Regions from separate parts of the Undibacterium sp. Xuan67W genome, predicted to be linked through region 2. Evidence: predicted binding sites of a transcription regulator. Region 2 holds the regulator's gene; each other region holds the start of a gene.
What was found. Region 2 encodes sigma-54, which starts transcription at its own class of promoters, with help from an activator protein. Its sites were predicted from a motif close to TGGCANGNAANCTGCTTT; they were not measured.
Positions count from the first base shown of each region.

Region 1: a site for sigma-54 is predicted at 7,388-7,405, ahead of prpB (methylisocitrate lyase). Genes of this name have one in related genera too.
Region 3: a site for sigma-54 is predicted at 6,118-6,135, ahead of ACO0LE_RS17570 (pilin). Genes of this name have one in related genera too.

Region 1 covers NZ_JBMPPN010000006.1:105,860-115,830, forward strand. Annotated here, with positions in the region: gene ACO0LE_RS07755 (propionate--CoA ligase) at 1-775, opposite strand, end outside; gene prpF (2-methylaconitate cis-trans isomerase PrpF) at 1,201-2,391, opposite strand; gene acnD (Fe/S-dependent 2-methylisocitrate dehydratase AcnD) at 2,457-5,048, opposite strand; gene prpC (bifunctional 2-methylcitrate synthase/citrate synthase) at 5,152-6,303, opposite strand; gene prpB (methylisocitrate lyase) at 6,458-7,348, opposite strand; gene prpR (propionate catabolism operon regulatory protein PrpR) at 7,677-9,323, shown strand; gene ACO0LE_RS07785 (response regulator transcription factor) at 9,378-9,758, shown strand; gene ACO0LE_RS07790 (chemotaxis protein CheC) at 9,759-9,971, shown strand, end outside.
Region 2 covers NZ_JBMPPN010000011.1:66,984-76,954, forward strand. Annotated here, with positions in the region: gene ACO0LE_RS11655 (KpsF/GutQ family sugar-phosphate isomerase) at 94-1,119, shown strand; gene ACO0LE_RS11660 (KdsC family phosphatase) at 1,119-1,664, shown strand; gene lptC (LPS export ABC transporter periplasmic protein LptC) at 1,661-2,314, shown strand; gene lptA (lipopolysaccharide transport periplasmic protein LptA) at 2,334-2,912, shown strand; gene lptB (LPS export ABC transporter ATP-binding protein) at 2,914-3,654, shown strand; gene ACO0LE_RS11680 (RNA polymerase factor sigma-54) at 3,672-5,162, shown strand; gene hpf (ribosome hibernation-promoting factor, HPF/YfiA family) at 5,296-5,640, shown strand; gene ACO0LE_RS11690 (MBL fold metallo-hydrolase) at 5,950-6,747, opposite strand; gene ggt (gamma-glutamyltransferase) at 6,908-8,713, opposite strand; gene ACO0LE_RS11700 (50S ribosomal protein L25/general stress protein Ctc) at 8,986-9,573, opposite strand; gene ACO0LE_RS11705 (ribose-phosphate pyrophosphokinase) at 9,685-9,971, opposite strand, start outside.
Region 3 covers NZ_JBMPPN010000024.1:44,929-54,899, forward strand. Annotated here, with positions in the region: gene ACO0LE_RS17555 (Wzy polymerase domain-containing protein) at 1-77, opposite strand, end outside; gene ACO0LE_RS17560 (fused MFS/spermidine synthase) at 762-4,094, opposite strand; gene tfpZ (TfpX/TfpZ family type IV pilin accessory protein) at 4,764-5,498, opposite strand; gene ACO0LE_RS17570 (pilin) at 5,584-6,069, opposite strand; gene ACO0LE_RS17575 (FHA domain-containing protein) at 6,288-6,881, opposite strand; gene ACO0LE_RS17580 (Stp1/IreP family PP2C-type Ser/Thr phosphatase) at 6,921-7,727, opposite strand; gene sucD (succinate--CoA ligase subunit alpha) at 8,140-9,021, opposite strand; gene sucC (ADP-forming succinate--CoA ligase subunit beta) at 9,040-9,971, opposite strand, start outside.

The sequences.
Region 1 (9,971 bases), on a different contig from region 2:
CCGCATAGCCTCCGACATCTCGCTGCACCCCTTTTGGTTTGCCCGTCGTACCAGATGTGTACAAGACATACGAAATCGCGTTCGATTCCAGCCAAGTAACCGGTACCACCGCATGCAAATACTGTTCGCGTAAACTCGCGTAATCGACGTCCCGTCCCGCCACCAGATTCATCGAATCCAGGCCGCGGTTCACGAGCAAGACATGTTGTGGCTGATGTGCTGCAGCCCTAATCGCCTCGTCCAGCAAAGGCTTATATGGGACGGCCTTGCCGCCTCGCATACCGGCATCCGCCGACACGATCAGAACGGGTTGCGCATCATCGATCCGGGTTGCCAGGCTCTTCGCTGCAAAACCACCGAACACAACCGAATGTACAGCGCCAATTCTGGCACAGGCGAGCATGGCAAATGCGGCCTCCGCAATCATCGGCATATAGATCAAGACCCGGTCACCCTGCTTTACGCCTAACGACAACATCATCGCCGCCATGCGCTGCACTTCTGCTTGTAATTCAGCGAAGCTAAATACTTTCTCGGAATTGGTTTCTGTGGAAATGGCAATCAATGCCGGTTTATCCGCTTGCGTTGCAACCCAGCGATCAACCGCATTGTGACAAAGATTGGTCTTGCCACCGACAAACCATTTTGCAAAGGGTGGACGAGTGTAATCAAGGACTTGCGTATACGGCTCCGCCCAATCAATCAGTTGTGCTTCTTTATCCCAAAAGGTCTGGGAATTGTTGATCGATTTTTTATAGAAATCTGCGAAATTCATATTGTCTCCAACTGAGGATGTATACGTCAAATGTGCGTCAAAACTGGGATTATCAAATTAATGTCCAAATTGATGCCAAAAATTGAAACGACTTCATTTCTTATTGTTCACGCCCTCATCTACTAAGGCGACTAAGGCTTTATTTTTTTATTTCAAAAAATGAATGATCTCAGCAAAGAAATTCTTCAATCATCACTGCCATCTGCTACCTGCAGTGTAGGGTAAACAAAATTCAAGGCACAGCAATTACCTCACCGCATTGCACTCACATTGCGGTGTATCAAATTCTGCATCGTTCAGAACGGATTAAAAAAGCTGGCGTCTGTTATGTAGTATTGCCATTATTGGCCAAGAGCTTCCATAAGACGGTCAACAGTTCAGAAACTTGCTCTGTTTTGATAAACCGTCATACCGGCCACGTCACATCAAAATACATCACCGGGTACACGTATCCACCCCTCCATCAAGATACGCGCACTGCGGCTCATGATGGCCTTCTTCACCACCCAGTCTCCATTGATCTGAGTTGCTTCGGCACCGACGCGTAAAGTGCCTGAGGGATGGCCGAAGCGCACGGCAGTGCGGTCGCCACCACCAGCTGCGAGATTCACTAGCGTTCCGGGAATAGCCGCGGCAGTACCAATTGCCACTGCTGCGGTACCCATCATCGCATGATGTAATTTACCCATCGACATCGCACGTACTAATAAATCGATATCGGCAGCCGCGACTTGCTTGCCGCTCGATGACACATAGTCATCAGGCTTAGCGACAAAGGCGACCTTCGGTGTGTGCTGGCGACTCGCCGCTTCGTCGATATGTTTGATGAGCCCCATACGGACTGCGCCATAGGCACGTATTGTTTCAAATTTTGCCATTGCGACAGGATCGCTATTGATCGCATCTTGCAACTCGGTTCCGGTGTAACCGATAGCTTCTGCGTTCACGAAGATAGTCGGAATACCGGCATTGATCATCGTCGCTTTGAGGATGCCAACACCTGGCACATCCAGATCATCGACCAAATTCCCGGTCGGGAACATAGAGCCACCAGCACCGTCTTCATCCGCTGCCGGGTCCATAAATTCTAGCTGTACTTCTGCTGCCGGAAAGGTTACACCGTCAAGTTCAAAATCGCCGGTCTCTTGCACTTCGCCATCAGTGATAGGCACATGCGCAATGATGGTCTTGGAGATATTCGCTTGCCAGATGCGAATAACGGCAACACCATTTTGCGGAACACGACTTGCGTCCACCAATCCTGCACTAATCGCAAAGGAGCCGACCGCCGCAGACAGATTGCCACAATTGCCGCTCCAGTCAACAAAGGCTTTATCGATCGCAACCTGACCGAACAGGTAATCCACATCGTGATCCGCTTTGGTACTTTTGGAGAGGATGACTGTCTTGCTGGTACTCGATGTCGCACCGCCCATCCCGTCAATTTGCTTGCCGTAAGGATCGGGGCTACCGATGACGCGTAAGAGTAAAGCATCACGCGCTGCGCCTGGAATTTGCGCTATCGCGGGCAAATCCTGCAAACGAAAAAAGACACCCTTGCTGGTTCCCCCGCGAATGTAGGTCGCGGGGATTTTGATTTGTGGAACGTGGGTCATACTAATTCCTATTGATCTTTGCGAGATTTAATACGGAAGGGTGCGCATGGCACACCCTAAGCTTTTTAGATCGCCTTTGTTGATTCTAGAAAGTCCTGAGCAAAACGCTGCAATACACCGCCCGCTTCGTAAATCGATACTTCTTCCGCTGTATCCAGACGACAAGTCATCGGTACTTCAACACGTTCGCCATTTTTACGGTTGATCACCAAGGTCAAGGTGGCACGAGGTGTACGTTGACCAATGACATCGAAGGTTTCAGTACCATCAATTTGCAAAGTCAGGCGACTGACACCCGGTTTAAATTCCAGTGGCAATACACCCATCCCAACCAGATTAGTGCGATGAATACGTTCGAAACCTTCTGCCGCAATTGCTTCTACACCCGCCAGACGCACGCCTTTCGCCGCCCAGTCACGTGAGGAACCTTGTCCATAATCCGCCCCTGCGACGATGATCAGCGGCTGCTTGCGCTCCATGTAGGTTTCTATCGCTTCCCACATGCGGGTGACTTTGCCTTCTGGTTCAATGCGTGCCAATGAGCCGGCTTTGACTTTGCCGTCTTCCAGTACCATTTCATTCTTCAATGTCGGGTTCGCAAAGGTGGCGCGTTGTGCCGTCAAATGATCACCGCGATGCGTTGCATAGGAATTGAAATCTTCTTCCGGCAAACCCATTTTTGCGAGATAAGCGCCAGCAGCGCTGTCCAGCATAATGGCGTTCGATGGTGATAAATGATCGGTCGTAATATTGTCGCCCAATACGGCCAACGCACGCATCGCCTTCATCGTGCGCGGTGCAGCGAGCGCGCCTTCCCAATACGGCGGACGGCGGATATAGGTGGTTTGTGGACGCCAGTCATACAGCGGAGTAACCTTTTCACCATTGTCGGCCTGAATCGCAAACATGGGCTCATAGACTTTACGGAACTGCTCTGGCTTGACGCTGGATTTGACGATAGCGTCAATTTCTTCATCGCTCGGCCAGATATCTTTCAAACGAATTTCTTTACCATCCACCACAGTCAACACATCTTTTTCAATATCAAAACGCACGGTACCGGCAATCGCATATGCCACCACTAAAGGAGGTGAAGCGAGGAAGGCTTGCTTTGCATATGGATGGATACGTCCATCAAAATTACGGTTACCCGACAACACCGCAGTCGCATATAAATCACGGTCAATAATCTCTTGCTGAATGACAGGATCCAGAGCACCCGACATACCATTGCAAGAAGTACAGGCATAGGCCACAACACCAAACCCAAGTTTCTCCAAATCACCCATCAAGCCCGCTTCTTCCAGATACAAAGTTACTGCTTTAGAACCCGGTGCGAGTGAGGATTTGACCCAAGGCTTACGCGTCAACCCAAGCTTATTGGCGTTGCGCGCCAGTAAAGCAGCTGCGATTACATTACGTGGGTTACTAGTATTGGTGCAGCTAGTAATTGCAGCGATGATGACTGCGCCATCCGGCATCTGTCCTGGTACATCATCCCATTTACCTGCGATACCTTTGCTTGCCAGATCAGCAGTGGCAACACGTGCATGCGGATTGGACGGGCCAGCCATATTACGTACTACGGAAGACAGATCAAATTTCAGTACCCGCTCATACTCAGCTGTCTTCAAGCTATCTGCCCACAAGCCGGTGTGCTTGGCATACGTCTCCACCAGTTTGACTTGCTCATCTTCACGGCCAGTCAATTTCAGATAGTCGATCGTTTGTTGGTCGATAGAAAACATCGCTGCAGTCGCGCCATATTCCGGTGCCATGTTGGAAATCGTTGCACGATCACCGAGAGTTAATGCAGCAGCGCCTTCGCCATAAAATTCGAGATACGCGCCAACCACTTTTTGTTTACGCAAAAACTCCGTCATCGCCAGCACGACGTCGGTCGCAGTAATATTGGGCTGCGGACGACCAGACAGTTCTACGCCGATAATATCTGGCAAACGCATCCACGAGGCACGGCCAAGCATGACGTTTTCTGCTTCTAAACCGCCAACACCGATCGCCAGTACACCCAAGGCATCCACGTGTGGTGTGTGACTGTCAGTACCGACTAGAGTATCGGGGAAAGCCACGCCATCTTTGATCTGAATCACCGGAGACATACGCTCCAGATTGATCTGGTGCATGATGCCATTACCCGGTGGGATCACATCGACATTCTTGAACGCTTTTTTAGTCCAGTTGATGAAGTCGAAACGGTCCTCATTGCGACGATCTTCAATCGCACGATTTTTATTGAACGCATCGGGATCAAAACCGCCACACTCTACAGCTAGCGAATGATCAACGATCAACTGCACAGGCACCACAGGATTGACCTGAGCTGGATCACCACCCTGATCCGCGATCGCATCGCGCAAACCGGCGAGATCAACCAATGCAGTTTGTCCGAGAATGTCGTGACACACCACACGTGCCGGAAACCATGGAAAATCCAGATCACGCTTACGCTCAATGAATTGCTTCAATGAGTCGGTCAATGTCGCCGGATCGCAACGACGTACCAGATTCTCGGCAAGAACACGAGACGTGTATGGCAACTTATCATACGCACCTGGCGTAATCGCATCGACTGCGGCACGCGTATCGAAATAATCCAGCGTAGTGCCTGGGAGTTGTTTGCGGAATTGAGTATTCATCATTCAGTCAGTCTAAAATAATCGAATTGCAGCAGCTAAGAAAGTGGCAGGTATGTCATGCGCATCCACCAATTTCTTGTTTGCTAGCTAGCGAAAAAGCTGTTTACTTACGGTCTTTCAGCGCCACAAATTGCAAATCTTCAGGCCCGACATAATTCGCACTTGGACGAATGATCTTGTTGTCGATACGCTGTTCAATGATGTGTGCTGCCCAGCCGGAAGTGCGCGCAATGACGAACAACGGTGTGAACATGGCAGTTGGCACGCCCATCATGTGATACGACACGGCAGAGAACCAGTCCAGATTCGGGAACATTTTTTTGATATCCCACATTACTGTTTCTAAGCGTTCAGCAATATCAAACATTTTGGTAGAGCCTGCTTCAACCGACAATTGACGTGCAACTTCTTTGATCACCTTATTACGCGGATCAGACACGGTATAGACCGGATGCCCAAAACCAATCACCACTTCTTTATTTTCTACCCGCTTTTTGATGTCCGCTTCTGCTTCATCCGGATTGTCGTAACGCTTCTGAATTTCAAACGCGACTTCATTAGCACCGCCGTGTTTTGGTCCGCGCAAAGCACCAATGCCGCCTGTGATAGCAGAATGAATATCAGAACCCGTGCCAGCAATCACGCGGCAGGTAAATGTGGATGCATTGAACTCATGCTCTGCATATAAAATCAACGAGGTATGCATGGCTTTTTCCCACGAAGTGCTTGGCTTTTGGCCGTGCAACAAGTGCAGGAAATGTCCACCGATGGAATCATCGTCAGTCTCGACATCGATCCGTTTGCCGTTGTGACTAAAGTGGTACCAGTACAGCAGCATGGAGCCAAGGGACGCCATTAACTGGTCGGCAATATCGCGTGCGCCTGGCGTATTGTGATCATCTTTTTCTGGCAAGGTGCAACCTAAAACCGAGACACCCGTGCGCATGACATCCATCGGATGGGCAGACGCTGGCAGAGCTTCTAGCGCTGCTTTCATATTAGCGGGCAAACCGCGCAAGGATTTCAGCTTGTTTTTATAGGCTTTAAGTTCAGCAATATTAGGCAATTTGCCATGTACCAGCAGATGCGCGATTTCTTCAAATTCGCAGGCGTCTGCTACGTCCAGAATGTCGTAGCCGCGATAGTGCAAATCGTTACCAGTTTTGCCTACGCTGCACAGCGCAGTGTTACCGGCAGCAACACCAGACAAAGCGACGGATTTTTTTGGTTTAAAAGGAACGGCGGCTTCAGTCATGAGATTCTCCTTTGTGAGACTTGTTCGATAGAAGACATACTCTTACCCAGTATTTTTTAAAACACCAATCATTGCATGCGGAATTGATCAATTTTTTACAAAATAATGGGGAGTATGCTAATTTTTTGTAGATAATTAAATTCTGTTATGCGTTCTATTTAGATTTTTGCTGGGCAAATAAGGCATCCAGCTTTTGCTCAAAATCGTGATAATTGATGCGCTCGTACAATTCCATGCGTGTTTGCATCGTATCAACTACCGCTTTTTGCGAGCCGTCACGACGAATCGCGGTGTACACATTTTCTGCCGCTTTATTCATGGCACGGAAAGCAGACAAGGGATATAGCACCAGACCGACATCGACTGCAGCCAGCTCTTCCACGCTGTACAAAGGTGTTGCACCGAATTCGGTAATGTTCGCCAAGATAGGGACTTTGACCGCGTTTGCGAATTGCTTGTACATTGCAAGCTCTGTAATCGCCTCCGGAAAAATCATGTCAGCACCGGCCTCGACGCACATTTGCGCGCGCTCAATCGCCGCATCCAGTCCCTCGACTGCCAAGGCGTCAGTGCGCGCCATGATCACAAAGCTGTCGTCGGTACGCGCATCAACGGCAGCTTTGATGCGATCGACCATTTCTGACTTGCTGACGATTTCTTTGCCAGGACGATGACCGCAGCGTTTCGCCCCAACCTGATCTTCGATGTGCATCGCTGCGGCGCCGAATTTGATCATGGATTTGACCGTACGTGCCACGTTAAAGGCAGAAGAACCAAAACCCGTGTCCACGTCGACCAGCAAAGGCAGATCGCACACATCGGTAATCCGGCGTACATCGGTCAACACATCGTCGAGGTTAGAAATACCCAGATCTGGCAAACCCAGAGAACCGGCAGCGACGCCACCACCTGACAGATAGATCGCTTTAAAACCGGCACGTTTTGCCAGCAAGGAGTGATTCGCATTGATCGCACCAACCACTTGCAAGGGCGATTCTTCTTGCATGGCTTTACGGAACGCAGCACCTGCGGAGAGTTGACTCATTTTCTTACCTTTCAAAATAGGGTTTTGCTGCGTGAGCCCATTGCAATCAACGTGCCAGTTTTGCAAAGACAATATTGCTGTTGTGAAAATATGAGGTAGATCAAGGACTTAAGCACGTCATCTGGATGATGCAAAGGGAAAACAGTTCGCTATTGACTGACTTTTGTTTCATAATGACGTTTAATTTGAAACATTTTTTTGAAACAATGAAACGCCTAATATAGAAATTTGAAACATTCTCAATCTCGCTTTGCCAAAGAGGTTCGCTTTAACCAACGCAAGCATCTTTAGCCTACCTCCCAACAAAACACTTCACCTCAGACCAATCATGCGACCTCAAGCACCGATCCCTCGCGACGCGAATGACAAACCGATCATCTGGACGGTATCCATCTCGCGACTCTTCGATTTATTTCGCGACATCATGGTCGAATATGACGCCAGTGCGACGATTGAACCCATCCATATGGGCTTTGAGGAAGCAGCACAACATCTGCGAGAACGTCTGCAAACCGAGCGTTGCGATGCGGTGATTGCTGCTGGATCCAATGGCGCGTATCTCAAAAACCGTTTGCCCGTCCCTGTCGTGATCGCAAAGGCAAGCGGCTTCGATGTCATGCAGGCGCTCGCCAGAGCGCGCCGAGTTTCTCCAGACATTGGACTGATCACATACCAGGAGACGATGCCGGAACTGGTCGACTTTAAAAATACCTTTGGCTTCAAGCTCGAGCAACGGACTTACGTCACGGAAGAAGATGCCCGCGCTCAGATCAGTGAACTGAAGGCTAAGGGAATTAAAGCGATCGTTGGCGCTGGCTTGATTACCGATCTGGCAGAAGAAGCGGGTTTGACGGGCATTTTCATGTATTCCGCAGAATCGATACGCCAGTCATTTGAGGATGCGTTGGAAATCGCCCGCTTGACGCGCCTGGAATCCGCTCGGGGGCGCCATCATCCTGCCGCTGAATCGCTAAAGGCTCGGCACGGACTGGCTGATTTACGGGGTGAATCCCCTGCCATGCAAGGTATGCGACAATCAATCATGCTGTTCGCCCGTTCCCCGGCGACAGTACTGATACAAGGTGAAACCGGTACCGGCAAAGAACTGGCAGCACAAGCTATGCATAAAGAAAGTCCGCGTGCGCGTCACCCTTTTGTCGCCGTTAACTGCGGCGCGATTGCCGAATCTTTGCTGGAATCGGAATTATTTGGTTATGAGGACGGCGCTTTCACCGGATCCCGGCGCGGCGGTCATGCCGGCTTATTCGAGGCAGCGCATCGCGGCACCTTATTTCTGGATGAAATCGGTGAAATGCCTTTAAGCCTGCAAACCCGGCTGTTACGCGTTCTGGAAGAAAGAGAAGTCGTTAGGGTCGGCGGAGTCCGCCCTATTCCTGTTGATGTCAGGATTATCAGTGCAACGCACTGCGACCTCGATGCACGTATCGGTGAGAATCGCTTCCGGTCAGACTTGTTTTATCGGCTGGCTGTACTACGCTTACAACTACCGCCTTTACGTGAACGCAAAGAGGATCTGTTGCCATTAGCAGAATGGTGTGTCAAACATGCGTTGGCGTCTTTAGGAAGCCGTCCCCATGCCAATCTGCATGCAGAAGTTCTCGCTTGCGGAACATTACTTGAGCAGTATGATTGGCCCGGCAATATTAGAGAACTACGCAATATGATGGAACGTCTCGCGTTGTTCCTAGCAGCTGAGCCACTTCAGGCATTAACACCAAGCTTGTTTTTCAGTATAGCCCCGGAATTAAAGAACAAGATGTCGACGACTACCGATCTTATTATAGCGACAGCTCCATTGAAGACAGAAACAAAACAGATGACAGCAACCAATAATGTTTCCATAGAGCAAATTATGAAAAGATTTAATAATAATCGTGACGATGTTGCCCAGCATTTAGGTATTAGCAGAACTACGTTGTGGCGTAGGTTAAAGAATGCAAACATCCTGTTTTAATATTTTCTTTCAGGTAAAATAAATTTACCTTCAAATAACCAGAATAAGAACGCAATGAGCCAAGCACACCCCACAAAAAAACTCATGATCGTCGATGACAGCAAAGTATCACGCATGGTGATTCGGGCACATATCAAAGCCCAGCATGAAGATTGGGAAATCATCGAAGCCATCAGTGGAGACGACGCTATCCTGCTAGCGGACAAAGAAAATCCTGATTTTTGCACGATGGACATCAACATGCCAGGCATGCTCGGAACAGATGCCGCCGAACTTATTCTCACGAAACATCCAGCGATACGCATAGTTATTTTTTCCGCCAATATTCAAGAAACATTCAAAAATCGCGCAAGCAATCTAGGCGCTACGTTTGTGGCGAAACCAGTGACTGAAAAATCAATTGCACAAGCCTTGACCCATTTCTTAGGAAGCTAAGTGGATACTCTCACCGAACTACATCTCGATGCTCTTAGCGAAGTGTTTAACATCGGTGCAGGACGAGCTGCGGCGAGTCTCAGTGAAATCGTGGGTGATGAAGTCAAGCTATCCGTACCCAAGGTTGAGGTGAAGAAAAGCTCTGAGATGGATGCATCGGCATTAGCATTTGAAGGTAATCGCTTTGGCGCGGTAAGCCAGCAATTTACCGGC
Region 2 (9,971 bases):
AAAAAACGAACAATATTCACCTTCCAGCAACTTTATCTGGACTCAATTAACTGGCAGAGTTTTTGCTTACTCAATTTCGTTTATACTTTGGGAATGAGTACTTCTAAGCTTATTTCCTCCCCCGTCGCTCCAGAAGCGGCAACAAGCCGGGCATTGCAACTGGCCTGTGAAACCCTGCAAATTGAAGCCGACGCGATACAGGCAATGCAGGCCAGGCTGTCTGATGATCATGGCGCTGCTTTTGCTGTGGCAACACAACTGCTGCTGCATTGCCAGGGGCGTGTGGTTGTCTCCGGTATCGGTAAATCTGGCCATATTGCGCGTAAGATCGCTGCCACTTTTGCGTCTACCGGCACGCCCGCCTTGTTTGTGCATCCGGCAGAAGCTGCGCACGGCGATCTGGGCATGATCACGCCACAAGATGTCTTTATCGGTATTTCGTATTCGGGCGAGGCGTCTGAATTGATGTCGATTTTGCCCATTATCAAACGCCTGGGTGTCAAACTGATCACGATGACGGGTAATCCGGCCTCTAGTCTGGCGAATCTCGCTGATGTGCACCTGAATGTCTGGGTCGCGAAAGAAGCCTGCCCCCTAAATCTAGCTCCGACTGCCAGTACGACGGTCACTCTGGCGCTTGGCGACGCTCTGGCGGTCGCGGTACTCGATGCGCGCGGTTTCCGCGAAGAGGATTTCGCCCGCTCTCATCCCGGCGGCGCTCTAGGCCGGCGGCTGCTGACACATGTGCGTGATGTGATGCGTACCGGAGATGCCATTCCTCAAGTGTCACCGGATACCAGATTAACAACAGCATTGCTGGAGATTACTAAAAAAGGCATGGCGATGACGGCCGTGGTCGATCAGGATCAGCGGGTTGTCGGTGTGTTCACCGACGGTGACCTGCGTCGTTTGATGGAGACTGTGCAGGACTTTTCAAAAATCAGCATTGCTGATGTCATGCATAAAAATCCTCGCAGTATTCGTGCCGAACAACTGGCCGTCGAAGCGGTCGAAGTCATGGAAACACATAGAATTAACCAATTACTGGTTGCCGACGAGAGTGGCAAATTAGTGGGCGCTTTACATATCCATGATTTGACCCGGGCCAAGGTGATTTGATGAGTCACGCACGACATTCCACAGAAAATGCGGTTGCCAAAGCGTCGGCAGTGAAGCTGATGATTTTTGATGTTGATGGTATTTTGACCGACGGCAGCCTGCATTTTGGTCCCGACGGTGAAGTCATGAAGACCTTTAATGTCCTTGACGGGCAGGGCATCAAGTTATTGCAACAGGCCGGGATCCACACCGCGATAATCAGTGCACGACAGTCCGCCATCGTCGCGAGGCGTGCTGCTGATCTTGGGATCACGCATGTTAAGCAAGGTATGCACGACAAAAAGACGGCGTTTCTGGAGTTGATTTCTGAGTTGAATCTGTCACCGGAGCACTGTGGTTTTATTGGCGACGATGTCATCGATCTGCCCGTGTTGACTAGAGTTGGCTTTGCTGCCAGTGTGCCGAACGGGCATGACGAGGTCAGAGCAAGGGTTCACCATGTGACAAAAGCGACTGGCGGTGCTGGCGCGGCGCGTGAAATTTGCGATTTCATTTTACGTGCACAAGATAAATACGAATCAGCACTGGCGACTTATCTCACATGAAATATGCATTTTCCTTAGACCGTTTTCGTATCTGGCTGGCTGTTGCTGTGCTGGCGATGATTGCGCTTGGCAGTTTCTGGGTATTAGAGGTATTGCGGCGAAATGATGATGAGGGCAATTCGCGTTCTTCGGCCCGGAGTGAGCCTGATTATTATGTAGAGAAATTTAATTTCATTAAATTATCGAACGATGGACAGGCAAATTTCCACGTCGCAGGTGACCGGTTGACGCATCATCCTCGTTACGATAACTTTGAAATTCAACAGCCACGTATTAACAGCTTTGACGAAGACAAAACCCCGGTCACAATTCGGGCGGATAAGGCAGTTGTTGAGCAAAAAAACTCGCAAGGACAAGCATCACAGCAGACGCCGAGAGAGAGTGATGAAATTCATTTGTATGGCAACGTGAATATAGAGCGCCCCGATAGTGCAACGGCAAAATTCATGCGATTGCAAACCGAATATCTGTTGCTGCTACCGGATGTGAATACGATGAAGACGGATAAAGCCGTCGCCTTATACACAGAAAGATCAGAGACGCATGCGATTGGCATGATCGCGAACAATGCGACACAGGAAGTGCAGTTGCTCAGCAAAGTTCACATGCTCATCGATCGTCCGCATTCTAAGCGGACATCAACTAACTAATCACGATGGAGAGCAAATAATGCGCTTTCAATATAAAGAAATGAGATGCCTGAGTCATTGTGCCATGCTGGTGATCGGCATTTTTTTCATGCCACCTGCAGCATTTGCGGAAAAGGCTGATAGCTTGAAGAAGACAGCAATCAGCGCTGAACACCTGACTTCAGACGGGAAAAAAAGTACCTCAACGCTGCTTGGCGAAGTCATTCTGGTACGCGGTACGTTGCTGGTAAAAGCCGATCGTGCCGTTGTGACAGAGGCAGCTGACGGACACCAGACATCGGTTCTGTATGCCAATGCTGGCGGTCGTGTGTCGTTCCGTCAAAAGCGCGATGGTGGCCCTGATTTATGGGTTGACGGCTATGCCGATAGAGTTGAATACGACGATAGATCCGAGTTGGTGAAATTTATTTCCAAGGCGAAGATTCGCTATCTGGACGGTAAAAATGTAACCCAGGAACAGGAGGGCGAATACCTCTCCTACGATAGCATCAATGATGTCTTCGTTGCGACTAACAGCTCGTCTGGAAAACAAGTCCCTGGCGGTGGTCGTGTTACTTTGATTTTAGAACCTAAAGCCGATAAGCAAACCAAAGAATAAGATGAGCACTTTATTGATCAAAGGTTTGCAAAAGCGTTACGGTGCGCGCCAGGTAGTGCGCGATGTGTCGCTTGAAGTAAAGAGTGGTGACGTTGTCGGTCTGCTAGGACCGAACGGTGCGGGCAAAACCACATCGTTTTATATGATCGTCGGACTGGTCCCCTCTGATGCCGGTGAGATCAATGTGGATGGTGTGGATATCTCCCGCTTGCCGATCCATCAACGTGCCGTTCTCGGCTTATCATATTTGCCGCAAGAGGCATCGGTATTTCGTAAACTGACGGTCGAGGACAATATCCGTGCGGTGCTGGAGTTGCAAAAGGATGAGCAGGGCAAGTTTCTGAATTCAGCCGAAATTGAGAAACGTCTGGATACATTGCTGGCCGATTTGCAGATTGAGGGCATACGTGAGAATCAGGCGCTTTCGTTGTCTGGCGGTGAACGTCGCCGGGTAGAAATTGCCCGGGCACTGGCAACGAATCCTCGCTTTGTGTTGCTGGATGAGCCCTTTGCAGGTGTTGATCCGATTGCGGTGATTGAGATTCAGCGCATCGTACGCTTCCTGAAAGAACGCGGTATTGGTGTGCTGATTACCGATCATAATGTGCGCGAAACTCTGGGCATTTGCGATCACGCTTACATCATCAATCAAGGTGCGGTGCTGGCGAGTGGCAAGCCGGAAGATATCATCACGAATGAATCCGTACGCAGGGTTTATCTGGGAGAGCATTTCCGCATGTAGCGGGAAGCGAGATGATGATGAAACAAAGCCTGCAACTACGTACCTCACAACACCTAGCGCTTACGCCGCAATTGCAGCAATCAATTCGTCTTTTGCAGTTATCCACGCTGGAATTACATCAGGAGCTGGAAAATCTATTAACTGATAATCCCATGTTAGAGCGGGTTGATGACCCCATGGATAATGCAGTGCGATTGCTGGCCGATGGCGCAATTAGCACGACAAGCAATAATTCAGAATCTGAATTTGCAGTACAGGAAGTCGGTGCCGAGACTACCGCTCCAGTTGCTGACAGCAGTGATAACACGGAAGTTGCTTCATCTGCGGATAGCACCAGCGCCAACGAAGAAGAGTGGAGCTTTGATGATGTGCCGCTAGGCAGTAAGTCCTCAGAGGAAGAAGATGGACGTCCGCAATTAGAAGCTGCGCAAACCAGTTTGCGCGATCATTTGCTGGAACAGATGCGGCTGAATATTCGCGAACCGCGTGATCGTGCTTTAATTGAACTGATGATTGATGCGCTGGATCCCAGTGGTTATCTCATGGAGACCTTGGATGAAATTCATGCGAGTTTGCCACTTGAACTATGTGTAGAACCAGAGGAATTATCTTTCGCATTAACGATGCTGCAAAGCTTTGATCCTGCCGGGGTTGGTGCGCGCACCCCATCGGAATGTCTGGCTCTGCAAATCAAACGCTTACCTAAGATTCCCTTCGTAACGCGTCGCCTGGCGCTGAAGATTGTTGAAGAACACATCACGTTGTTTGCACAGCGAGATTTCAATAAACTGAAAAAAATTCTCAATTGTGATGATGAAGATTTGCGCGAGGCGCAGGTAGTGATTCGCCAGTGTAATCCTAAGCCAGGTGCGGATTTTGCAGCGGCTTCATCAGACTATGTCGTCCCTGATGTAATTGTCAGAAAATCAGCGAACGGCTGGCAGGTTTTGCTGAATCAGGATGTCATGCCCAAGCTCCGCGTCAATAGTATGTATGCCAACATCATGAAACAAAATCGTGGTGACGGGACGATGGGATCGCAGTTGCAGGAGGCGCGCTGGCTGATCAAAAACATGCGACAACGCTTCGATACCATCTTGCGCGTTGCACAAGCGATAGTTGAAAGACAACGTAATTTTTTCACCCATGGTGCGGTTGCGATGCGCCCTCTTGTTTTGCGCGAAATTGCTGATACACTAGGTTTACACGAGAGTACTATTTCTCGTGTAACGACTCAGAAATACATGCTTACCCCGCATGGTATGTTTGAGTTGAAATATTTCTTCGGTAGCCATGTCGCGACGGAAACGGGGGGAGAAGCATCTTCCACCGCGATACGTGCACTCATCAAGCAGTTGATAGGAGCAGAAGACCAGAAAAGCCCACTCTCTGATAGCAAAATTGCAGACATGCTGGGTGAACAAGGCATGGTCATTGCGCGACGCACTGTTGCCAAATACCGTGAAGCCCTAAAAATTCCTCCAGTAAGCCTGCGCAAATCCTTGTAATGAACACCTGTAATTTAGTCTTGTAACTAAGCCTTGAAATTACGTTTTGTATTGCTATATATAATTTAGCTCGATGCATCAGAGCAAATGCTGAAGAAATTTATAGCGAGTAACATCACCATAGGAGCGTAGTATGAATCTCACCATCAGTGGACATCACCTCGAAGTAACTCCTGCAATACGTGAACATGTACAAAACAAGCTTGAGCGCATCAGGCGACACTTCGATCAAGTCATTGATATCGCCGTCATTCTGACGGTAGACAAGCTCCGGGAAAAGGAAAAACGGCATAAAGCAGACATCAATCTGCACATCAGTGGTAAAGATATCCACGTAGAAAGCCTGGCACACGACCTCTACGCTGCGATCGACCTCCTCATCGATAAACTGGACAGACAAGTCATCAAACACAAAGACAAAATTCAAGATCATCAGCACGACGCCATCAAACATCTGCCAGACCCGGCGTCGGTGTGAGTCATCAAGTCCGGTGTTCGTAGCCGGTACAATAAAAAGGACGCGTCAAGCGTCCTTTTTCGTTGGATACACGTTGAGTACACAAAACGAACGGTGGCTTATAACCATCGACATCGAATCCACAGGCTGGATGCGGCTTCCAGAAGCTTTTTGCCCCAGAAACCCCACGGGATATGCGGATTGGGTTTTGTTAACGTCTAAAAACTCTTTAACCGATATGTCATGGAATCGCTTACTCCTACATTTTCTCAGTGTCTCTGTGGTGAGAGGTCTTAGTTTTTGCGTAAATCCTAATGATATAGAGATTGTTTATACGGCTAACTTCTGCCCGTGAAACCGATAGTGTTCCTGGGTAAATAAATCGATCCCGCATTGCAGGTTCTCTACCCAGTCCAGAAAAGCATGAATTGCTTCTCGCCCGACGAAATAACGTCCGTGCTGCGGTACCATCATCGCAATATCCATACTTCTGACCATGTTTGCCCACAAACGGCAGACTTTATTTGACACCATGTAACGTTGATGAAACCCCCGCATGGCTGGTAACTGATCTAAAAATTCCTCCTTTGTCGTGATGGGTTGACTGACATCACGTGCGTCTACCATTGATGCCCCCATATCACCTGAGAACAAGATTTTGGAGCGGCTATCGTAGAACTGAAAGTTACCTTCGGCATGCAAGAAATGTGCGGGAACAGCATGAATAGTCGTAACACCCATAGGAATAGGCATACCTTCGTCCGGGATGCCGACAATTCTGCCGTCTGAGCGGTTCAGATTGCAAAAATGCGGTACAAAACGCGACCATAGCTGCGATACATAGAGCTGGCATTCCGTACTGAACAACCACTTATCCAGAGCGCCGATGATGTCCGGATCCTGATGTGATGCAAAAAGGTATTTGAGATTTTTCTTGGGTAAATAGCGTTGCACCGCTAATACCAGGCTGTTATAGGTAATATTGCCAGACGGATCAAGCAGGGCACCTTGTCCGTCTGACACAATCAAAAATTGGTTCGCTTGTACCGCGTTATCGCCGGCATCCTTGACGAGATCATTGAATATCAGACAGATGTGATGAGCGTCTTTATATAATTCTATGGCCACTACGATCTCCAGAGGGAATAGATATTTTCCATCGGGCAATTGTAGTGGGCGAGGGCTCTCTGGAATTGCGTTAGATCAGTAAAGCGCTTGATTCATATCAAGCGCTTGCAAGTGGTGCTGCTTAATGATGGCTGGTGCCATTTGCGTGATCAATGAAGATTTAATAACCCAAGGTTTTGCCGTCTGGATTACGCGGATCGGAGTAGCCGTCGAAGCCATCGGCACCGATTTGTATGATCTGCGTCCGCCCCATGGCAGGAGAGATTTTTAGATTGTGACCTTTGAGTTCTAAGATGCGTAAGGTGTCCACGCTGATGCCCCGCTCTGCGCGCATCTGATCGGGCACCCACTGATGATGGATCCGCGGCGTAATGGTGGCTTGTGCGACGTTCATGCCATGGTCAATGACATTCAAAATAGTTTGCAGGGTCGTCGAGATAATACGGCTGCCTCCCGGACTGCCGGTTGTCATGAATGGTTTTCCATCCTTCAGGATAATCGTCGGAGACATTGAGCTGAGCGGACGTTTATAGGCAGCGACGGCATTCGCATCGCCGCCAATGAGACCGAATGCATTTGGTGTTCCGGCCTTCACTGAAAAATCATCCATTTCATTGTTTAAGGTGATGCCGGTACCTGCCGCGACGATACCGCTGCCAAAATTCAGGTTTAAGGTGTAAGTCGTGGCAACTACATTGCCGTGCTGATCGGCGGTCGCAAAATGCGTGGTCTGATCACTCTCGTATGGCGTGACATTGCCCGGCTTGATTTGTGCGGACGGCGTAGCGTGATCGGCGTTGATTTTTTTGACGAGCTCGTCGGCATACGCCGTTGAGGTCAGCGCTTTTACGGGTACTTTAAAAAAATCGGGATCGCCGAGATATTCGGATCGGTCGGCATAAGCCAGCTTCATGACTTCGGTCATCAGATGTAAATTCTGCGCGCTATTACTCGCTTGCTCCTTGATAGGGAAGTGCTCCAGCATATTGAGCATCTGTATGATGTGGATGCCGCCCGAGCTGGGTGGCGGCATCGACATGACCTGATAGCCGCGATAATTGCCTTTGACCGGTTCGCGCTCTATGACCTTATAGTTGTTGAGATCATCAATGCCAATCACGCCTTGATGTTTGGCCATTTCAGCAGCAATTTTTTTTGCAATACTGCCTTGGTAAAAAGCTTGAGGGCCGTCTTTCGCAATGAGTTTTAGTGAGTTGGCTAAATCTTTTTGAACTAACTTTTCTCCGGCGAGCAAAGGGCGTCCATTTTTGAAAAAAATCGCTTTACTCGACTCCCACGCGCCTAAGTGATCACGTTCTGCGCCCAGAATACTGGCCAGATGAGGACTGACTTCAAAGCCTTGCTCAGCTAGCCGGATTGCTGGCGCGATGACGTCGGACAGCGTCATGGTGCCGAATTTATTCAGCGCGAGACTGAGACCGGCAACGGTGCCCGGTACGCCGACCGCAAGGTGTGAATATAAGGATTTGCCTGGAATGACCTGACCTGACTGATCGAGATACATATCGCGTGTCGCACGTATCGGCGCCATTTCGCGAAAATCGAGGGCAACATCTTTGCCGGATTTGGCATCATGAATCAACATAAAACCGCCACCACCGATGTTGCCTGCATTGGGCAGTACTACAGCAAGTGCGAAACCGACCGCAACACCAGCATCAATCGCATTTCCACCACGCTTTAAAATATCGATGCCAACCTGTGTCGCCAGTCCCTGCTCACTCGCAACCATCCCATGCTGTGCATGGACAGGGCTGACGATGTCATAGCCTATGTCATATTTGATGACGGGATTGAGTGGTGTGGCGGGTGACGCTGAGGCCGCAGCCGATGGTGATATTGGTGTAACAAGACTAGCTAAGGCTATTAATGTGAGTAGTGCTTTCGGCAGGCAGGCGAGTAGCGCCGGATGAGGATTTTGATCGGACTTTATCTTGATTCGCATACATGCCTTTGTTTAGTTATCGTTTCGTGAAAAGCTCAATACATCATTCGATTTTAACTTTATCGCAAGAATCGTAAGGATACTTTATTCGATTTAATTTATATAATTTCATCGTGTCGTACGTAGTCTGGATTTTCCGTTAGACCACTATCCTTTGGTCGAAGCGCAATCGCCGCTGCCTTATGGAAATTACGAGTTTAGTATCGATTGATGTCCGTTCTACAGACGTAAAAAAACCGCCTGAAGGCGGTTTTTTTACGGAGAGCAGAAAATTACTTCGCTTCTGCTTCAGCGGATGTTGCGCCAGCTGGAACAACAGCGATAGCGACGGTTGCGTCATCACCGTGTACAACTGCGGATACACCTTTTGGCAATACCAGGCTAGAAACGTGAATAGATTGACCGGCTTCCAGTTTGGACAGGTCAACTTCAACGAATTCTGGCAAATCTGCTGGCAAGCAAGAGATATCCAGTTCAACTACAACGTGGCTGATAACAGCTGCGTTCAATTTTACGGCTGGAGATACTTCAGCATTGATGAAATGCAGAGGCACTTTAACGTGGATCTTTTTGTTAGGATCAACACGTTGGAAGTCAGCGTGCAATACCAATTGTTTGTATGCGTGGACTTGGAAGTCGCGCAACAATACTTTTTCTACTTTGCCATCAACTTCCAGATCCAGAATGGAGGAGTGGAACACTTCTTTTTTCAATGCGTGGTACAGCGCATTGTGATCCAAAGTGATAGATACAGGGGCTTCTGTGCCGCCGTAGATGATGCCAGGTGTTTGGCCAGCATTGCGCAGGCGGCGGCTCGCTCCGGTCCCCTGTTCTTTGCGTGCAAATGCGATTACTTTCATGGTGTTACTCCAAAAAATGCAAGACTCAACTTGCGGTTTTGTATCTCCGCGACCAGAGATACAGAAAAACGCACTGATGTATTTTTAAAAATACATCAGTGCGCAGAAAAATTAATCGGTGAACAGTGAAATTACTGATTCACCCTTCGTAATGCGACGGAAGGTCTCAGCTAATAAGCTATCACAGGACAACTGACGTATCTTAGTGCAGGCTTTTGCTGCGTCTGACAGTGGAATTGTATCGGTTACCACCAGTTCATCTAACGGCGAGCTGGAGATGCGTGCAATTGCTGGGCCAGACAATACCGGATGTGTGCAGTAGGCCAATACTTTTTTCGCACCACGCTCTTTCAGAACTTCGGCTGCTTTAGTCAGGGTGCCTGCAGTATCAACCATGT
Region 3 (9,971 bases), on a different contig from region 2:
AACGGAGCCAAATCAACACCGGCAATCTGAATCATTTGCATGACTAAGGACAGCAGACCTGCTAACAAATGTGTCACTGATAATGCAATGCAAATTGGTTCAGGTGTTTTTTGACTACACGTCAAACTTGCCCCGACAAGAATAGCGACCCCAAGCAACGCAAGATACACAAACGGAAAGATTAGATCAGACGAAAACTGCGCGACGCCGAATATTAATTGAATCAACACCAATGAAAATAGTGATGCAAACAGCAATGTTACTTTGGGAAAAACCAAACTAGAATTTCCCCCCAGAGCTAAAAAACTGAACGCAACCAATAATCCGAATACGACCAAAATATCATGGTAAAAAGTGCGGTATGGATGAATGTGGTAAGGATGTAGGTAAGAAGCAAAAAGAAATACGGCAAATAAAAGAAGTGCAAATTTATTTTTTTTAAAAATAAGCATGGACAAATCCGAATGATCGAAAATACGACCCGTTAACGATTAATGAGGGGATCCGCTCAAGTGCAGAGAGTATAAGAAGGAATAAGGCACGACTAGCTCCTCGCTCATACCTGCAAGAGTCAATCTGTCTTCTGCCTACCGCTTTAGGAACAGGCTATTTTTTTACCCTCGTTATCGCAAAAATTTTTTCAGAATTCACTTCGCATATTTAAGGTTACCGCGCCGAGAGCATAAGCAAGTTATTAGAAATATCAAATACATTGCCAATAACTTGCCATGAAAGTAGTGATCATCAACCGAAAACAGCGACTAGCGGAAGCGCTTTAATAGCTGCATATTGCGCTGAAATGAGCTAGGCCCATCATTAACGTTTGCTTTTGGCGTGCTGTATTCAAGACGGAGATTATCGTCAGTAGACACCCAAAAACTTGGATCAACGCCGCTCGACATAATAAAACGATCTATTCCTGTATTATCAAGCATTCGATCACCTGCAATATCAGCTACTGGACGATCAAGAATATCGCGCACAGCTTCAAGAGTCGTTGAGTTGTTCAGTTGATTGATCGCTTCGCTAGTCGGCGACTTCTTGTCCAAACTGTTGGTCGCAATCAAAATTCCCTGGTTACCCAATACATATAAAGACACATAGCGGAATTCTGCGCGTAAAGACGTAATCACGCTAAGCAAATCGCTCGGCGCCAACCGGTGTAATTGCAGCCATTGTTGCAATACGCCGTCTGGCTTCATACGCGACCGAGCTAGGCTATAAAACTCTTTATTATACAAAGATGCCGCCCCGGCAAACCAGATGGAAGTAATTTCAATACTGACGACGTCATATCCAGCTTGCTTAGAGGAAAGCAACAGCAGATTGCGCCCATCAGTTACATGAAGCTGAACACCAGGTGCAGAAGAGACTCGATTATTGACCTTATCAAAATGAGTATCTGCTAATCGCACTACATCACGGCTAAGCTCTGCAATGTCGAGGTGCTTAAAACCCGCCTGATGAAAAACTCGGCTGGTAACGCCCGTACCATAGCCAATGACAAGAGCTCGCTCACGACTACTTTGGTGCAATAATGAAGTCAAAGCAAATCCCATTTGTGCTTGCATTTCGCCAGCTGTCGAATCATTACCTTGGAACTTTCCATTGGTCAGCAAAGTTTTGACCTCTCCGTCATCTGTGGTTTGAGTCGTCACAGTGGTCAGGCCGCCATCAATGCTTTCGGCATGCTCAATAACATGCCCCCAGTGCTGCGGAGCAAAGTAAACATTAGATCCAGAACTAATGAAATCGTAGTTCAATTGGGCGCTAAGCGACGTTACAACGACGAATGTAGCTGCTGTAAATAAAACGACATCGTTTCTTTTTAATTTGGTTGCAGTAATAAGCAACACCAATATAGCAAGCGCCAAGGCGCCAAAGGCAATTACATTCGTTGCAATAAGACCACCAAATAGCGGCAACAAGAAAAAACCAAAAACTAAAACACCTGTGATGTTACCCAAGGTATTTAATGCAGCGCCATAGCCCAACATGGCGATCGGTTTTGCACGGCCGGCAGCTGTAGCGATATCCATACCAAACGCATATGCCGCACCGACAAATAGCGTAGGTGGAATCATCAATAACGCGCATACGGCTCCACGAATCGCTTCACGATCAACGAATGACTTTGCTATCGGATATTGCGCAAAACTTGCGAAATACTGAGGGATATCATTCCACCACCAAGCCCCTCCAGCAGCACTTATAGCCAAACCAACCAATGTCCAGGCAAGCAATCTTATGCGGTCAGTGTCAGGCTTTAACAATAACCGTCTCGCGACTTCCCCGCCACCTGCCAGTCCTAATAAAAAAGTCGCTAGCATTAATCCAAACGCATACACACTATTACCCGCAACAATCGATAACAAATGGACGTAAACGACTTCAAGACCAAGGGATAGAACGCCGCCAATGCACAAGGTCAACAAAGCGGCTATCGCAGCCCTTGGAGGTAACTTCTGCAACATCACCAACACGTTACTTTCTGTCGGCAAAGGAGTTATCGATGTCGCCAAAATCCATCGCTTAGACAGCTCCATACCAGCAAGCGCTACCAACAAATTTAACAACGCCGCCACCAGCGTAGTCTGCGATGCACCAAGAGAGGGAATAATTACATAACTTGTCAGTAGTGCACCCGCTGCCGCACCACCAGTGTTGGCAAAATACAACCATGCCACGTTGACTCCAACCCGCTGTATTTGCGTTCCCAAGGCTTGCGCCAACACAGGCAAAGTAGCCCCCATTAAAACGGTGGGAACCAGCAGTACAACTGCGCCAAGAACCACTCGTAATACCAGCAGCATTGTAGAGTCAGGGACTTGCCCGGATGCCAGCACCACATAAACCTGTTGAATTAACTCAAATAAAAATGGCGTCAAAACACAGTAGGCCGCAATCAACATTTCAATAACTGCATACGTCACAAGCGGTCGATTCGTTTTCAACGCTAACCGACTCCCGAGCAAGGAGCCAATGGCCATTCCTCCCAAAAACGTTGCAAGCACAGTCAGAGTTGCCGTAGATGTACTACCAAAGACCAATGCAAGCTGCTTTGCAAACAAAACTTGATATGCAAGAGCTGCCAATCCAGAGACAAAAAACATCGCAAAAAGACGACGTTCCAACGAAGTATGGCGCTCATCCCTGCTGGCTTTTATATTCTCTGTCTGATTCACACTCACATGTAAAGCGAACGTACGCATCCAATATACTTGCAAGGCAACAATGCACATAGTGACCAAAACCATCATCCAACAGATCCATTGATGTGCCACAATCCAGTGAATAGACGTGCGCAAGGAAACGACCCACGCTGCCCATGTTCCAAATCCAATCAATGTCGTCCAACGACGTTGCGTCACAGCCCAAGGAACAGATGTAGTACATAGAGCAATCGCTGCCAGCACAAAGGGCACAGCGACGATGAGATCAACGACATAGTGCTCCCCCATACAAAGCGTTGACATCGCCGTCAACGTAGTAAGCATAATCATAATGCTCCGGGACCACCAAGCTGTGCCGTTGCGCCACCACAAAATAGCGACAGCCAGCATCCAGCCAAAATGCATTGATGGCATCCCATTACGCGGCGCATATCCCACGCCTATCATTTTTAGTGGATGCGTAGCAATTTGATTCAAACCGGAAATAAAGCGATCACCAAATACATATTTCGGACCGGCAATCGGAAACACATGATATGCAAGCCAGGCACATCCAGTAAGCACAACCCAAATCAAAACTGCGGATGCGACATGCGGCGGGCGGCGACGTAGTTGAAGTAGCGCAAGCGCCATAAAACTCAGCGGGGGCGCTGAACCATACGCCCAACTGACTAAGTATGGCAGCGTGGGTATCGACGTTACAAAATCAAGAAGAGGGTATGTAATGTCCAAGCCCGCTGCGTGATCCCAATGCATGGCATACATATCATAGGTAAATGGGTGTAAGGCCGCAGTCAAACCTAGGGCAGCATCGGGGACTAATAAAAATAATATGGTGAGTACGGTTAAATAACGCAGTTGACTCTCGAACTTCACGTCATCCAGTTGTCGAACTGGCCGCAACACGCGAAACGCCAGCATGCATGCTGCTGGAATCCCCATAGAGCACAGCAGCCACATCGTCCCAGAATATCTGGCGGGATCGTTTTCCCAGGTAATATGAAGCACAGGATCAAACACCAACCAAGACAGGGCTGCCACTACCGGCCAAGACAAAAAAACTATCCATTGCGCCAGACGGGTGGGGCGCCCGCCCCAAAACAGTATTACCAAGACTCCAGCCCATCCAGCAAAAACGACAAATAACTTCTTTGCGGACATTGTATATATTGCGCTAATAATGTCTTGTCCAAGCCACGGATTCAAGCCAAGTGCTGCAGTCAGTAAGAGGGAACTGGCGCAAATACCAAACAGCCATACGGCACGCTTTGAATCGTCTGTGACTTTATGCATTATTGAATCATTCTTTAAATGTGTCGACTTTTTTAGGACATGCCAGCTGTTTTGGCAGCTCCAGCGAACTGAGCGGGAAGGATATATTAGTATTGACTCAAAAACAAAACCATTTTCATCCAGAACTTACGCCCACCAGTTATGTTGTCGCTCCCGGGCGCACTCAAACAGTAAATTTTTACGCTACACCTTGCCGGAAAAATTTTGCTAAATCTCATCGTGAAGCAAAACAAAGCCAACCTTAGACGAAGAGAAGATATTAGCAATGCCCATGGAGCGGCATTTAACGATTCGCCTTCAGGGATTAAAATTTGCAATTCCGATCACTGCTGCCGACTTGGCGTCAACAATGATTGCCAGCATAGAAGTGCTGATTCTGACAGGCTGGTACATAGCTGTTGTATCGCTGTAACCGCGCTCTTTAAGCCATGCGTCTATTTCAGCACCTTTGGTAGGATTCTGTTGTTTGAGTTTTTCAATGGACGATGCATTCTTCAAAATCTCAGCCGTCATTGACTCATAGGGTATGTGCAGATGAGGCATGTGACCACGCCCCCCACCAACCGAAGCCATAGAATCAACCATTGAAATATCGTGTTTGTCCGTTGGCGCCTTGGTACCAACTAACCGGGGGCCCCACCATGGCAATGGCATCTTGGCTTTAGCCAGGTTGCCATCCGTCAGTTCACTTGCCTGAATAACTTGAAATTTATTACCAAGCGCTGCCAGATAGACCGGGCGCCCTTCTAGAAGCGTACCAACGCCATATGTCATCGCACCGATCTGTAACATGGCGATGATGACAAGATCAAACATCATACCTTTTTTACCAGTTTTAAAAACAACCAACGTAAGCAATGGCCCAACAATCACATCAATACCTACAACCAACAAAAAAATTTCATGGCCACCAATAGTCATCAACATTGGCGCTGGGTACCACACAAACCAACATAAGGCTAGCAGCAAAAAGCCAACGATAAAACTGATCAAAAAATGTAGGCCGCTAGCGCGAAATCTAGACACGTTCATGATTAATCAATAAATCAATTTTCAAAAAAAGATGCCTCAATAAAAACAACCCGCCGCAGCGGGTTGTTTTTATACTTAAAAAGTATTAGCAACCACCTTGGCCAGTTTTCAATCCACGAATCGGATCGCAAAGAGTGCCTGTGTTGTAGAAAATGATATTTGCATCAGTAGAATTAATCACGCCTGCAGTCGAGCCGCCTGGGGTCAAGATTGCGCCCAAAGCAGTACCACCTGTTGAAGTAGCGCCAGTAGAAGCAACAGTGATTACGCCAGTACCAGAAATTGTTGGAGCTGCATTAACAATGAACTTGGATGTTGCAACAACTGGAATACCATTAGTACCTGCAGTAGTGCAGTTAGTCCAAGCACCATTTGATTGGTAGCATTCAGACATCGATGTTTTCAAAGAATCCAACTCCGCCATTGCGCCAGCAGCTTTAGTACGCGATGTATAGTTAGAGTACTGTGGCAAAGCGACCGCTGCCAAGATACCGATAATCGCAACAACGATCATCAATTCGATCAATGTAAAACCTTGCTTTGCTTTTTTAAGAATTTGTACGGATTTCATTATTTTTCCCCTTGGAATGTTCAAAAAAATTTATACCACGCAACAACCTATGCAATGACCGTGCCAACACCCTTTACTTACGTCCTTAAGGAGAAATTCCTTTAAATACGTACAAAAAAATATCTCCGCATAAGAGATTTGACATTTTTTGTCACTGTGACCTACAAAAATTTGTCAAATGCGACGTCGTCTGCATAAATAATTGGTACGGTTTTTCACTAACCGATAGTAAATTGCATTTTTGTTCCAGCCAAATCAATCACATCACCCGCATTCAAGCTATGCATGCGACCATCAATAAATTGATCATTTAATTTAGATTGTGTGGCACCATCCACTTGAGAAATAAAAAATAATTCATTTTGCCTGGTAATTGCCACTACTTGCACGGCAGGGCTACCTATCGTTGTTACAGATTTAGTTAACCTCAATTCTTTCCCTGAATTTGCGCCATTTAAGACTTTGATGCTAGCAATAGTATGATTGACAATTCCCTGAGCACCTCTGGTGCCAGTCTGCTGCTCTGGGTCAAGTTCGTATCTTAATTTATACTTACCAATATCAATTACATCGTCATTTTGTAACAAGTGTTTTTTGATAGGCTGCCCGTTAACCATGGTGCCGTTGGTGCTGCCCAGATCGAGTACGAATGATCCTGTTGATGTGGTGTCGATTACCGCGTGCTGACCGCTGACAGTTAAATGATCAATAGGAATGTCGTTCGTAGGGCGTCGTCCGATTGTTAGTCGGGGTTTGAGGATACTGATTTCTTTTTGAACCAGACCATTGAAAGTGACGACGATTTTCGCCATAGTGCTCTCTTTTAAAAAAACTTGACCACGGTGATTGATCTATTTTGACAAGATATAATTTTTTAGCGATTGCGATCCCAGCTTAGAAATCCTCATCAAAATCACTGAAATATTGTCGCGACCGCCCTGGTCGTTTGCGCTATCAATTAGGACTTGGCAGCATAGTTTCAAATTATCGGTATGCTGCCTTATCAGATGGAGAATTTGATCATGATTGAGCATATCGGTCAATCCATCAGAGCATAGAAGGTAAATGTCGCCCACCTCCATTGGATGCTCGTGAATTTCTACTTCCACATCGTTTTGTGCGCCGACAGCTCTAGTAATGAGATTTTTGATTGGTGAATACTGCGCATTCTCTTCACTGATTAATCCGGCATCAATTTGCGCTTGCAATACGGAATGATCATGAGTGATCTGTCGTAACTTGTCAGATCTATATTGATAGACCCGGGAATCACCGACATGTGCAACCAATAATTTGTCGTAATGGCAAAATGCAACAACAACCGTGGTTCCCATGCCGATGAGCTCGGCGCTCTCCTGTGCTGCACCCCAGACCTGATTATTTGCTAGATCAATAGCATCTTTAATCCATCGCATAGCGATCGATGTTTTATGTCCAAACAGAGAGGAAAATGTCGAAGATTTTTTACGAAGTAGCTGTTGCCGAATACTGTCAACAGTCATTTTACTGGCGACTTCACCGGCATTGTAGCCCCCCATGCCATCAGCCAGTATTGCGAAATCCGCTTCTGCACATATTTCTATAGCATCTTCATTGTGCGCACGTACCAGTCCGGTATCTGAGAGACCTGCAAACTCTAATACGCGTTGAAATGACATGGATATAAAAGTAGTTAAGTTCAGGCTATGCGTTAAAGGTCATTGGCATTTATGAAAACTGAAAATGCAGTCAGTAAGCCCGTGTGACTAAGCTTAACACCAACCAGAGGAATTGTTGCGTAAAGATAAGTAATTTCCAACATTACCGATATCATCAATTGCTATCGGAGCTTAATCGCAGTCTATTTTTTGATGTTTTTATAAAAACTATCGTGACAAAGCTGCATCAGCCTTCCATGACCACATCGTTAAAAATTCAAGGATCAGATGCAACTTTACCAATCCGTTTATAGAGTATTGCTATCAACTACTAGTTCCATCAATCAGGACTTACCTACTTATAAATATTTATCGATCATGTTGTCATAAAAAAAGGGGAGCAACGCTCCCCTTTTTTCAGACTGTAAAAAAATTACAGCATGGCTTTCAGCAAACGCGCCATTTCTGACGGATTTTTAGTGGCCTTGATGCCGCACTCTTCCATGATGTCGAGCTTGGCTTGTGCCGTATCGGCACCACCAGAGATCAGCGCGCCAGCATGGCCCATGCGCTTGCCCGGAGGCGCAGTCACACCGGCGATGAAGCCAACAACAGGTTTCTTCATGTTGTCACGTACCCAGTAAGAAGCATTCGCTTCATCAGGGCCACCGATTTCACCGATCATGATGACAGCATCAGTATCTGGATCATCATTGAACATCTTCATGATGTCGATGTGTTTCAGACCATTGATAGGATCACCACCAATACCAACCGCAGAAGATTGACCGAGACCCAGTGCTGTCAATTGACCTACTGCTTCATAAGTCAGTGTACCGGAACGGGAAACCACGCCGATACGACCTTTACGATGGATATGACCTGGCATGATGCCGATCTTGATTTCGTCTGGTGTAATCAGACCTGGGCAGTTAGGGCCGAGCAATTTTGTTTTGCTGCCTGACTTTGCCATGCGGTCTTTCAACATCATCATGTCACGGACAGGGATGCCTTCGGTAATACAAATTGCCAGATCCAGGTCCGCTTCAACCGCTTCCCAGATGGCAGCTGCTGCGCCTGCTGGTGGAACATAGATCACGGAAACTGTCGCGCCAGTAGCCGCTTTAGCTTCAGATACGTTAGCAAAAATTGGAATGCCTTCGAAATCTTCGCCAGCTTTTTTCGGGTTCACGCCAGCGACGAAACAGTTTTTACCGTTTGCATAATCGCGGCACATGCGGGTATGGAACTGGCCAGTTTTGCCAGTGATGCCTTGGGTGATGACTTTAGTGTCTTTATTAATCAGGATGGACATAGTGATTCCTTGCGGTAATTAAGCGTGAGCTGCAGCAGCGGCAACAACCTTCTGTGCTGCTTCTTCCATCGTGTCAGCCGCGATGATAGGCAGGCCAGAGTCAGCCAGCATCTTCTTGCCGATGTCTTCGTTGGTACCTTTCATACGCACAACCAGTGGTACTTGCAGGGAAACTGCCTTGGACGCAGTGATCACGCCTTCAGCGATCACGTCACAACGCATGATGCCGCCGAAAATGTTGACCAAGATAGCTTTCAGACCTGGGTTTTTCAACATAATCTTGAAGGCTTCAGTCACTTTTTCTGCTGTCGCGCCACCACCTACGTCGAGGAAGTTGGCTGGTTCGCCGCCGAACAGTTTGATGGTATCCATCGTTGCCATCGCCAGACCAGCACCATTTACCAGACAGCCGATATTGCCGTCGAGGGAGATGTAAGCCAGGTCAAATTTGGACGCTTCGATTTCAGCTGGATCTTCTTCATCCAGATCGCGGTAAGCGACGATTTCTGGCTGACGGAACAATGCATTCGCGTCGAAGTTAAATTTCGCATCAAGTGCGATCACTTTGCCGGAGCCAGTCAGGATCAAAGGATTGATCTCGGCCAAGGAGCAGTCGGTTTCCATGAAAGCTTTGTACAAACCTTGCAACTGCACGCGTGCGTCAGCGATAGAGCCTTCAGGCACACCGATTTTACGGGAAATGTCGTCAGCTTCAGCATCTTGCAGACCGTTGGTCGGGTCGATTGCCAGGTTGTGGATCAGTTCTGGATGTTTTTCTGCCACTTCTTCAATATCCATACCGCCTTCGCTGGAGGCCATCAAAACGACGCGCTGGCTGATACGGTCAGTGACCATACTGACATACAGTTCTTTTTTGATGTCCGCACCTTCTTCGATCAACAGGCGACGAACCTTTTGACCTTCAGGGCTAGTCTGGTGCGTGACCAGTT